2 regions of the Senegalia massiliensis genome follow, and region 1 is predicted to be linked to the other one. Evidence: predicted binding sites of a transcription regulator. Region 1 holds the regulator's gene; the other holds the start of a gene.
The links. Region 1 encodes Rex, which represses fermentation and respiration genes when NADH is low (regulators of the CRP and FNR family bind a similar motif). Its sites were predicted from a motif close to ATTGTTAANNNNTTAACAAT; they were not measured.
Positions count from the first base shown of each region.

Region 2: a site for Rex is predicted at 1,301-1,320, ahead of prdC (proline reductase-associated electron transfer protein PrdC). Genes of this name have one in related genera too.

Region 1 is NZ_QXXA01000011.1:95,470-101,898, forward strand. It holds gene D3Z33_RS10825 (electron transfer flavoprotein subunit alpha) at 1-474, opposite strand, end outside; gene D3Z33_RS10830 (electron transfer flavoprotein subunit beta/FixA family protein) at 494-1,279, opposite strand; gene D3Z33_RS10835 (acyl-CoA dehydrogenase) at 1,300-2,439, opposite strand; gene D3Z33_RS10840 (sigma 54-interacting transcriptional regulator) at 2,760-4,508, opposite strand; gene D3Z33_RS10845 (redox-sensing transcriptional repressor Rex) at 4,550-5,179, opposite strand; gene D3Z33_RS10850 (ABC-F family ATP-binding cassette domain-containing protein) at 5,402-6,429, shown strand, end outside.
Region 2 is NZ_QXXA01000010.1:137,617-142,596, forward strand. It holds gene prdR (sigma-54 dependent transcriptional regulator PrdR) at 1-1,215, shown strand, start outside; gene prdC (proline reductase-associated electron transfer protein PrdC) at 1,503-2,789, shown strand; gene prdA (D-proline reductase (dithiol) proprotein PrdA) at 2,834-4,735, shown strand; gene D3Z33_RS10040 (CBO2463/CBO2479 domain-containing protein) at 4,728-4,980, shown strand, end outside.

The sequences.
Region 1 (6,429 bases):
AGGCTTTTTATCTTCTATAAGATCAGATATTACCTTAGCATAAGCATCAGTAGTATAATTTTCTAATTTTTCATGATCTACTTTTAGAACTTTATCTGCACCATATTTAACTAGCTTTTCAGCGTTTTCATCTAAATCTTTACCTAATAATACAGCACTTAATTCTACTCCACGTTTATCTGCTATTTTTCTTCCTTCACCAAGGAGCTCTATAGAAACATTTAATACTTCACCAGATCTTTGCTCTGCAAATACCCATACTCCTTTATAGTCATCTATATTAATTTTACTTTGTACCTCTTCTTCATCTTTAACTATTGCATCCACTGGACAAGCTTCAACACATTGTCCACAAAGTGTACAATTATCCTTTATAGTTGCTTTTTTATCAATCATATCTATAGCATCAAATGGACATACTTTTACGCATATTCCACAACCAATACATTTGTCTGTTATTACTCTTATAGCCATTATTGTCCCTCCTTTGGTTTTATATTATTTGTCTTTCTTTAAGTCTAACTATTAAATTTCTTACTTTTTCTTCAGTTGTTCCTTCTAATTTTTCTCCAGCACCTTTTGTAGCAGGTGTAAATGACTTTTTAACCTGTGTTGGAGATCCTTTAAGTCCTATTTGTGTATTATCAACTATTATGTCATCTAATGACCATACTTTTATTTCCTTTTCTCTAAATGCATCATATATTCCTCTAATTGAAGGATATCTAGGTTCATTTAATTCACCTATTGCAGTAAGAAGTACTGGCATATTTGTCTTTACTTTATAATATCCATCTTCTATTGCTCTATGAGCTATTACTGCATCTCCTTCCACGTCTAATTTTTCAACATAAGTTATTTGTGGCAAATCAAGATGCTCTGCAATTTGTGGTCCAACTTGTGCTGTATCACCATCTATTGCTTGTCTTCCACAGAATATGATATCAAAATTACCTAATCTCTTTATTGCTCCAGCAAGGGTAGTAGATGTTGCCCAAGTGTCTGCTCCAGCAAACGCTCTATCACTTAATAATATAGCATCATCTGCACCCATAGCTAAAGCTTCTTTTAGAGCTAATTTTGCTTGAGGTGGTCCCATAGTTAGTACAGTTACATTTGCATTATATTTATCTTTTAATCTTAAAGCTTCTTCCAAAGCATTTCTATCATCAGGATTTATTATACTTGGAACGCCTTCTCTTATAAGAGTTCCTGTTTTTTTGTCTATTCTTACTTCATTTGTATCAGGAACTTGCTTTATACATACAATAATATTCATCCTCTTTCCTCCTATCATTTTTAAGCTAACACATTTCCAGCTATAACCATTTTTTGAACTTCTGAAGTTCCTTCATATATCTCTGTAATCTTAGCATCTCTCATCATTCTTTCTACTGGATAATCTTTTGTATATCCATATCCACCATGTAATTGAACTGCTTTTGTAGTAACTTCCATTGCAACTTCTGATGCATAAAGTTTTGCCATAGCAGCTTCTTTTCCATAAGAAAGACCTTTTGCCTTTTTATCTGCTGCATTATATACAAGTAATCTTGCTGCATTAATTTTAGTTTCCATTTCTGCTATCATCCATTGTAATCCTTGGAATTTTGCTATCGGTCTACCAAACTGTTCTCTTTCTTTTACATATTTCACTGCTTCATCCATAGCACCTTGAGCAATTCCTAGTGCTTGAGCAGCAATACCAATTCTTCCTCCATCAAGAGTAGACATAGCTATTTTAAATCCTTTTCCTTCAGAACCTAATAAGTTTTCTTTAGGAACTTTTACATTTTGGAATATTAATTCTGTTGTAGCTGATGCTCTTATACCTAATTTATCTTCTTTTTTACCAATTTTAAATCCTTCATAGTCTGCTTCAACTATAAATGCACTTATACCGCGAGTACCCTTTAATTTATCAGTCATAGCCATTATGATGTAAACATCTGCTTGGCCACCATTTGTAATAAATACTTTTGAACCATTTAATATATAATGGTCTCCTTCTAATTTTGCAACTGTTTGTTGACCAGCTGCATCAGTACCAGCATTAGGCTCTGTTAAACCAAATGCTCCTATTGATTTTCCTTCTGCAAGAGGTTTTAAATATTTTTGCTTTTGTTCTTCTGTACCATATTTATATATTGGCCATGCACCAAGTGATGTATGTGCTGATAATATAACACCTGTAGTACCGCATTTCTTAGATAGCTCTTCAACTGCTATAGCATAAGCAACTTCGTCTCCACCTGCTCCACCATACTCTTTAGGAAATGGTATTCCCATCATTTTGGCTTTCACCATTTTTTCAACTGTTTCTTTTGGATATCTTTCAGTTTCATCTATTTCTGCTGCAATAGGTTTAACTTCTTTTTCAGAAAACTCTTCCATGACTTTTCTAATCATTTTTTGCTCGTCATTTAGACTGAAATTCATTTTTTTACCCTCCTTAAATATACAAAACAATTATTTACTTTTTCGTTTCGTCTATTTATAATGCATAATACGTGCCAATAGATAAAAAATTATCATTTTTTATATTTAAATGCTTAAATTACTATGTTATATAATTTTTCTTGAAAAATAATAACTATATTTTATTGTTAATTATATAACTAATTCTGTGTTGTTTCTTATACACTCAAAATAAAAACCCCTAATACTATTGTTAATTACAAGACAAAGATGATGTGTGTTAAATTTTATACACTGTATGGAAATCAAGACATAATAAAAACTTAGGTTTCCCTAAGCTTTTATTCTATCTTATATTTATCCATTTTTTCATATAATGAAGACCTACTAATATTTAGTATCTTTGCTGCATGTACCCTATTTCCACTTGTAAGTTCAAGGGCATTTATTATTGTATTTCTCTCAGTAATTTCTACTGCTTTTTTTAATGAAAAACTACTTTCTTCATTATTATTATTTTTACCTCTTATATATTCAGGTAAATGAGGAATATCTATCTCACATCCTGACTCAACAATATTTATAGCTCTTTCAAGTACATTTTCAAGTTGTCTTACATTACCAGGCCAATGATATGTCTTTAAAACATTCCTAGCCCCATCAGATATTCCCTTAATATATTTACCTACATCACCTTTATGTTTTTCTAACAATATATCTATTAAAATATCTAAATCTTCTTTTCTTTCTCTTAAAGGAGGAATATTAAGTTTTATAACATTTAATCTATAATATAAATCTTCTCTAAATTCGCCTTTTCTAATCATACTGCTTAAATCTTTATTCGTAGCAGATATAACCCTTACATCAATTGGATGTGTCTTATTAGAACCAATTGGTTCCAATTCTTTTTCTTGTAAAACTCTAAGTATCTTAGCTTGCATATTTAATGGCATATCTCCTATTTCATCTAAGAAAATAGTACCTCCATCAGCTAATTTAAATTTTCCTATTTTACCACCTTTTTTTGAACCAGTGAAAGCTCCTTCTTCATATCCAAATAACTCTGATTCTAATAAATCCTCTGGTATTGCAGCACAATTCATTTTTACAAATGGTTTTAATTTTCTTGGACTTGCATTATGAATAGAATGGGCAAATAACTCTTTACCTGTTCCACTCTCACCTACTACAAGTATTGTAGAGTTACTTTTTGAAGATTTTTGTGCAAGTAACTTTACTTTATTCATAATATCACTATTTGATGGAATATTTTCAAATGAATATTTAGCTCTTCTTTCTTTTATAAGTTCTTTTTTATAATATTTAAGTTCATTTTTAATAACATTTAACTTGTTAGCAAGTGAATTTACCTGTTGTATGTCTCTAAACATGATTTTTCCTATAGCACCAACCACTTTACCATCTTCAACAATTGGTATTCTCATAGCTACAATATTTCTTGAACCTATTTTTTGTATTTCTCCAATTTCTGATTCGCCTGTATCAAGTATTACATGAAGTCTTGTATTTTCTATTACATTTGTAACATCTTTTCCTATTACATCATCTTTATCCACATTCAAAAATTTTGCATAAGACTGATTTATCATAGTTATTTTTCTACTTTTATCAATTACAACTATTCCATCATATGCATTGTTTAATATGGTCTTTAATGTTCCAGTTAAGTTTTTTTCTGTATCTAACTTCCTATTAATTACATTGTTTGTATTATAATATGCTTTTAATAAATCAGTATTTGTCAAAACTCCTACTAAATTATTTTCTTTATCTAATACTAAATTCCTACCCATATTCATATCTAATATTTTATCTGTGTCCTGATCTGGATAAATCCATTTGATGTCCTTATTCATTATATCTTTAATTTCACTATTTAAATCTATATTATTCGATATAGCATAATACAAGTTTTCTTTTTGAAAAATCCCTATAAGTTCTCCTTTAGAATCTAATACAGGTAAAGAGTCTATCTTATTATCATACATTAATTTTGTAGCATATATTATTTGTTTATCTTGATTTATAGTTATAGGATTTCTAGTCATTACATCATTTACTCTCATAATTTCCTCCATATTAGAAAAGGCCATCTATAAGACGGCCTTTATTTTTTCTCTTTTAAAAGATAAGATAATGTAAATAAACTCTCATTTAAATGTACATCTTCAACTGTTATGTTTTCTGGTACTTTTAGATCTGCTGGAGCAAAGTTCCAAATACCTGTAACTCCACTTTCTACTAAAGTATCAGCTATTTCTTGACTACCTTCTTTAGGTGTACATATAATACCTATTTCAATATCATTCTCTTTTATAAAATCACCCATATCTTCCATAGCCTTAACTTCTACATCTCTTAATTTTTTTCCTGTTACTTTAGGATTTTTATCAAATATACCTAAAATTTCAAATCCTGAATCTGAAAACCCTCTGTAATTTGCAATTGCTTGACCTAAATTACCTGCTCCTATTAGTACAGCACGATATGTTTTATCTAATCCTAAAATTTTCCCTAATTCTCTTTGTAGATCTTCTACATTATAACCATAACCTTGTTGTCCAAACCCACCAAAATTATTTAAATCTTGTCTTATCTGAGAAGCAGTAAAATCTGTAAGTTTACTTAGCTCCTTTGATGAAATCCTTTTAATATCATTTTCTAGAAGTTCAGACAAATATCTATAATATTTCGGCAGTCTTCTTATTACAGCCATAGAAACATTTTTATTTTTCATTTCTAATCCCTCTCATTCATTCAAATTTATAAATATGTTAATTATATAACATAATATCAGCATGTGTCAAATTTTGCACTAAGATTATTATACTAGATTTTTATATAATTATCAAAGGTTATCTACCATTCTTAATACTATACCCAATTATATCTATTTTTAAAAACTGTACTAAAAAAAAAATATCATATATAATAGGATAAGAAATAAGGAGTGAAAAAAATGATAATTTTATCATGCAATAATATAAATAAATCTTATATTGGAGAGCCAATTTTAGAAAGTATATCTTTTGCAATAAATGAAAAAGAAAAAGTAGGATTAGTAGGATTAAATGGTGCTGGAAAATCTACACTTTTTAAAATACTAATAGATGAAATTTCTATGGATAGTGGAGAAATATATATTGCAAATGAAACTAAATTAGGTTATTTAAAACAAAATACATTGTTTGAAAGTGAAAAAACAGTATATGATGAAGCTTTAGAAGAATTTAAAAATATTATTGATTTAGAAAAAAGTATAAGAAAATTAGAAATAGAAATAAGTGAAAAAAGTAAATGTGATAACTTAGAACAAATGGATAAACTTATGAATAAATATTCTAGATTATCAGAAGAATTTAATGAAAAAAATGGATATGCATATAGTAGTGAAATTAAAGGTGTATTAAAGGGACTTGGTTTTTCAGAAGAAGAATTCTACAAACCCATAAATAACTTAAGTGGTGGTCAAAAATCAAGAGTTCTACTTGCAAAGCTATTACTTAAAAAACCAAATTTATTATTATTAGATGAGCCTACTAATCACCTAGATATTGATGCAATAAATTGGTTAGAAAAATATATAAAAGAATATAATGGAGCTGCAATTATAATCTCTCATGACAGATATTTTCTAGATTCTACTGTTACTAAAATATTTGAATTAGAAAATAGAAAACTTCAAATATATAATGGTAATTATAGTACATTCATGAAAAAGAGAAAAAAAATAATAGAACTAAAAACTAAAGATTATGAAAATCAAAGAAAAGAAATAAAAGATGAAAAAGAAAAAATAAGAAAACTTGCATTAGGTGGTAAAAGAGCCATTAGACAATCTAAAAGCAGACAAAAAATGCTTGATAAAATAAATGTTTTAGATAAGCCTAAATCTATTGATGGTCGTTCCAAAATAAAATTTGATCCTAAAATAAAAAGTGGCGATGATGTTTTAAAAGTAGAAGAAATATCAAAATCCTTTGGAGA
Region 2 (4,980 bases), on a different contig from region 1:
AAAGATTTTTTTCCAGATTCTATAAATTCAAAAGTATTAGAAAGTAAAGAAAGAATAACTAATGTTTATCATTCACCTAAAAAAAATTATAAAGTAATTATAAATGCTTTACCTATATATATAAATGGGAAATTTGAAGGAGTTTTAACTACAGACAGAGATGTTACTGAGGTTACTAGTTTATCAAAGAAGTTAGAAAAAGCTAATAGTAATTTAAAGTTTTTAGAAGGAGAATTTAAGAAATTAAAAAATAATTACTTTGATAATATAATTGGGAGAAGTACTAAGATAATAGAAAAAATTAAAATTGCAAAGCAAGTTTCAAAAAGTGATATATCTGTATTAATTAGTGGTGAAAGTGGTACTGGTAAAGAATTATTTGCTAAAAATATACATGATTATAGTGGGGGTAAAGGATCATTTATACCTGTAAACTGTAGTGCCATACCTAATGAATTATTTGAATCGGAGTTTTTTGGATATGATGAAGGTGCATTTACTGGAGCTAATAAAAAGGGAAAAGTAGGATTTTTTGAATTGGCTAATAATGGAACTTTATTTTTAGATGAAATAGCAGAACTCCCATTATATATGCAGGCAAAACTTTTAAGAGTACTTCAGGATAATACATTTACTAGAGTTGGAGGTACTGAGGTTATTAATTCTAAGGTGAGGATAATTTCTGCAACAAATGCAAATTTAGCTGAAATGGTAGATGAAGGTAAGTTTAGAAAAGATCTTTTTTATAGATTAAATGTAATAGAAATTAAGTTACCTCCTTTAAGAGAAAGGGAAAATGATATTGTACTTTTAACTTATCATTTTTTAAATGAATTAGCTGAAAAAAATAATAGAGATGTTCCAAAAATATCCCCTGAAGTTTTAGATATTTTTAAGAAATATAACTGGAATGGAAATATTAGAGAATTAAGAAATGTAGTTGAACATACTTTAGTATTATGTACAGATAATGTAATAAATAAAGATAGGTTACCATCACATATCTTAAAATTTGTAAAGGAAAAGGAACATGATTTTATAAAAACTGAAAGTACATTTGATTTAAATAAATCTATATCTAATTTAGAAAAAAAAATAATAATAGAAGCTTTGAAAAATACAAAGGGAAATAAGGCAAAGGCAGCAAAATTATTAAATATTCCAAGAAGTACATTGCACTATAAATTAGATAGCTATGAAATAGTCAATTTTTAGACATATGTCTAAAAATTGACTATTTTTATATATGCATATTAAATACTAGTATTTAGGTAAAGAAAGAAGAGAAATTATTTTTAGATTAGTCAGTTAATTGACAATATTAAAATTTGTTTTTTATTAACCTAAAAAATCCCTGCCGAAAAACACTAAAACAAGCCATTTATACTTTGTTTTTTATTTGTGAATTTTGGCATGTGTTTTGCAAATATTAAAGAGTGTAGTATAAAAAACAAATATAAGTTAATAGTTTAACAGTATTTAAATTGTAAGGGGGTGACAAAATGAATATAGAAATACTATTAAGACAACATGTTGGAGCACCATGTAATCCGATAGTTGAAGAGGGTCAGAAATTAAAAAAAGGTCAATTAATAGCTAAACCTAACGGTTTAGGAGCAAATATACATTCCAGTGTATATGGTAAAGTTATAAAAATAACAAATGAAAGTATAGTAATAGATGCAGATAAAAATCAACCTGAAGAATATGTGAAAATCAAAATGACAGATAGTAATATTGAAGCAATTAAGGAAGCAGGTATTGTAGGTGCAGGAGGAGCAGGGTTCCCATCTCATATTAAATTCAATGTAGATTTAGAAGGGGGATTTGTTATTGCAAATGCTGCTGAATGTGAACCTGACTTGAAGCATAACATTAAGGTGATTGAAGAAGATCCTGAATTATTAATTAGAGGAATAAAATATGCAATGGAAATATCTAATGCATCTAAGGGATATATTGCAATTAAGCCTAAAAATAAAAAAGCACTTATTGCAATAGCAAACGTTTGCAAAAATGAAAGAAACATTGAAATAAAGCATTTACCTGATATGTATCCTGCAGGGGATGAGAGAGTTATAATAAGAGAATTATTAGGAGTGGAATTGCAGCCTGGAAAACTACCTTTAGCAATTAATGCAATAGTAACAAACATTGAAACATTAAAAAATGTTGTTCATGCTATAGAAGATAGAAAACCTGTTATAACTAAAGATATAACAGTAGGTGGTAGGGTTAAAAATGCTATAGGTGGTAAAGCGATATTAGATGTACCTATAGGAATGCCAGTAATTCACTATATTAACCAATACGGTGGATACATTAAACCTGAAGGAGAAATAGTTATTGGTGGACCATTTACAGGTAAACGTGGGGAAGAAAATTCACCTATAACTAAGGTTTTAGGTGGAATGTTAGTGGCAATGCCTTTCCCAGAAGAAAAAAGAAAAATAGGTGTCATAGAATGTGAGTGTGGAGCTCAACTTGATAGACTTTCTGAAATAGTTGAAGGTATGAATGGTAAAATTATTGCTTCTACTAAATGTAATAGAATGGTTGAAATAAATGGTAGATATAGATGTGATTTACCAGGAATATGCCCAGGACAAGCAGAAAAAGTATTATATTTAAAGAAACAAGGTGCAGAAGCTATAATTACTGGAAGCTGTGAGGACTGAACTAACACTATAATGAAAGTAGCTCCTAGGTTAGGAGTTCGAGTGTATCATAGCACAGATCATGTTTTAAGGGCAACAGGACATAAATTGTATAGAAGAACTATTAAGTAATAAAAGCATTATATAGGTATGATTGTAAAAGAAAGGGTGTTTAAATGTCAATTACTAAAGAGACTGCACAAGAACATGCCAATGATTTAGCAATAACTTGTTGCAGATTTGAAGCTGGAACTATAATTGAACCTTCCAATTTAGAAGATCCTAGTTTGATTCCAGATTTAGAAGATTCAGGTTTATTAGAAATTCCAGATAATAGTTTAAAAATTGGAGAAGTTTTAGGTACTAAATTAAAAGAAACTGTTGATGCTTTAACTCCATTAACAAAAGATTTATTAGAGGGAGTTATTTCAATGGATGGAAAAGAAGAAGTTGAGGAAGAAGAGGTTAAGAAACAAGAAAACAAAGAAATGAAATCAATTGAACCTGTTAAGGAAGTAAATCCCGTAAAACAATTCTCTGGAGGAACTGTAAAAATTCACATAGGTGAAGGTAGGGATATAAACCTTGAAATTCCTTTATCAATAGCAGGAAATTTAACAGAAGGAACAAATCAAGTATCTAATTCTAATATTACTACTTCTGAAGTAGAAAAGAGAGAAGAACAGGAAGAAAAGGAAGAACAAAGCGAAAAAATCCTAAGAAAACTTGTAAGGAAGCATTTTAAAATAGAAAAAGTTGATTTAGGAAGAGAAACAAGAATAGATGGAACTACGCTCTATATAAGAGATGATGTATTAAAGGATGCTTTAGACAGTGAGGAATTAGTTATAGATATAAAATTAGAAATTATAACTCCAGATAGGTATGGTGAATATAGTGAAACTATAATGGATATCCAACCAATAGCTACTAAGGAAGAAGGAGAAATTGGAGAAGGTGTTACTAGAATATTAGATGGAGTTGTAGTTGTAGTAACTGGTACTGATGAAGATGGAGTACAAATTGGAGAATTTGGTTCATCAGAAGGTGCTTTAGATAGAAATATTATGTGGGGAAGACCAGGATCTCCTGAAAAAGGCGAAATATTCATAAAAACTGAAGTTACAATAAAATCAGGAAGAGGTATGGAAAGACCAGGACCTATGGCTGCTCACCGTGCTACTGACGTTATAACTCAAGAAATAAGAGAGTCATTAAAAAATGCTAATGAAAGTTTAGTAGTAGATAGGGAAGAATTCGTTCAAAGGCGTAAATCTGGGAGAAAGAAAGTAGTTATTATTAAAGAAATAATGGGACAAGGTGCTATGCATGATAATTACATTATGCCTACTGAGCCCGTTGGAACAATAGGTGCTAAAGCAAATGTTGACCTTGGCAACGTTCCGGTAGTTACTTCACCTCTTCAAGTATTAGATGGTTGTATTCACGCTTTAACTTGTATAGGACCAGCATCTAAGGAAACTTCAAGACATTACTTCAGAGAGCCCCTAGTACTTGAAGCAATGAATGACGATGAAATTGATTTGGCTGGAGTAATATTTGTAGGATCTCCTCAAGCTAATTCAGAAAAATTCTATGTATCTAAATTTTTAGGTATGACTATAGAAGCAATGGATTTAGATGGAGCAATTATAACTACAGAAGGATTTGGAAATAACCATGTTGACTTTGCAAGTCATATTGAACAAGTTGGTATGAGGGGAGTACCAGTAGTTGGTGTAACTTACTCAGCAGTACAAGGACAACTTGTTGTAGGTAATGAATATATGAATGCTATGATTGATAACAACAAATCAAGTCAAGGTATAGAAAATGAAATTCTTTCTAATAACTGTCTCGCTCCTGAAGATGCTATAAGAGCTGTAGCAATGCTTAAGGCTAAAATAGCTGGAGAAGAAATTAAGGATGCTGAAAGAAAATGGAATGCTAATGTAAAATTAAACAATGTAGAATTAATAGAAGAACAAACAGGAAGAAAGATTGAATTAGAAGATAATGAACAATCTCTTACAAAGAGTAAAAAAAGACAAGAAATTTACGAGGTAGAAAATGACTAATAAATTGAAGTATATTTCTACAGAAAGTTATTATGAAGGAATAATAGTAGAAGTAACTGATGCAGCAGTAATAATTGATTTTAAAGGAAGACTTGGTCAATTAAAAGTTCCTAGAAGGATGGTTATTAGTAATGATGAACTTGAAGTAGGACATCAGGTTGGATTTATGATGACATATCCAGAGGTAATAAGTAAAGAAATTGATGAAACTTATACTGAAAGTGCTAAAAGACAGATGGAAGCTA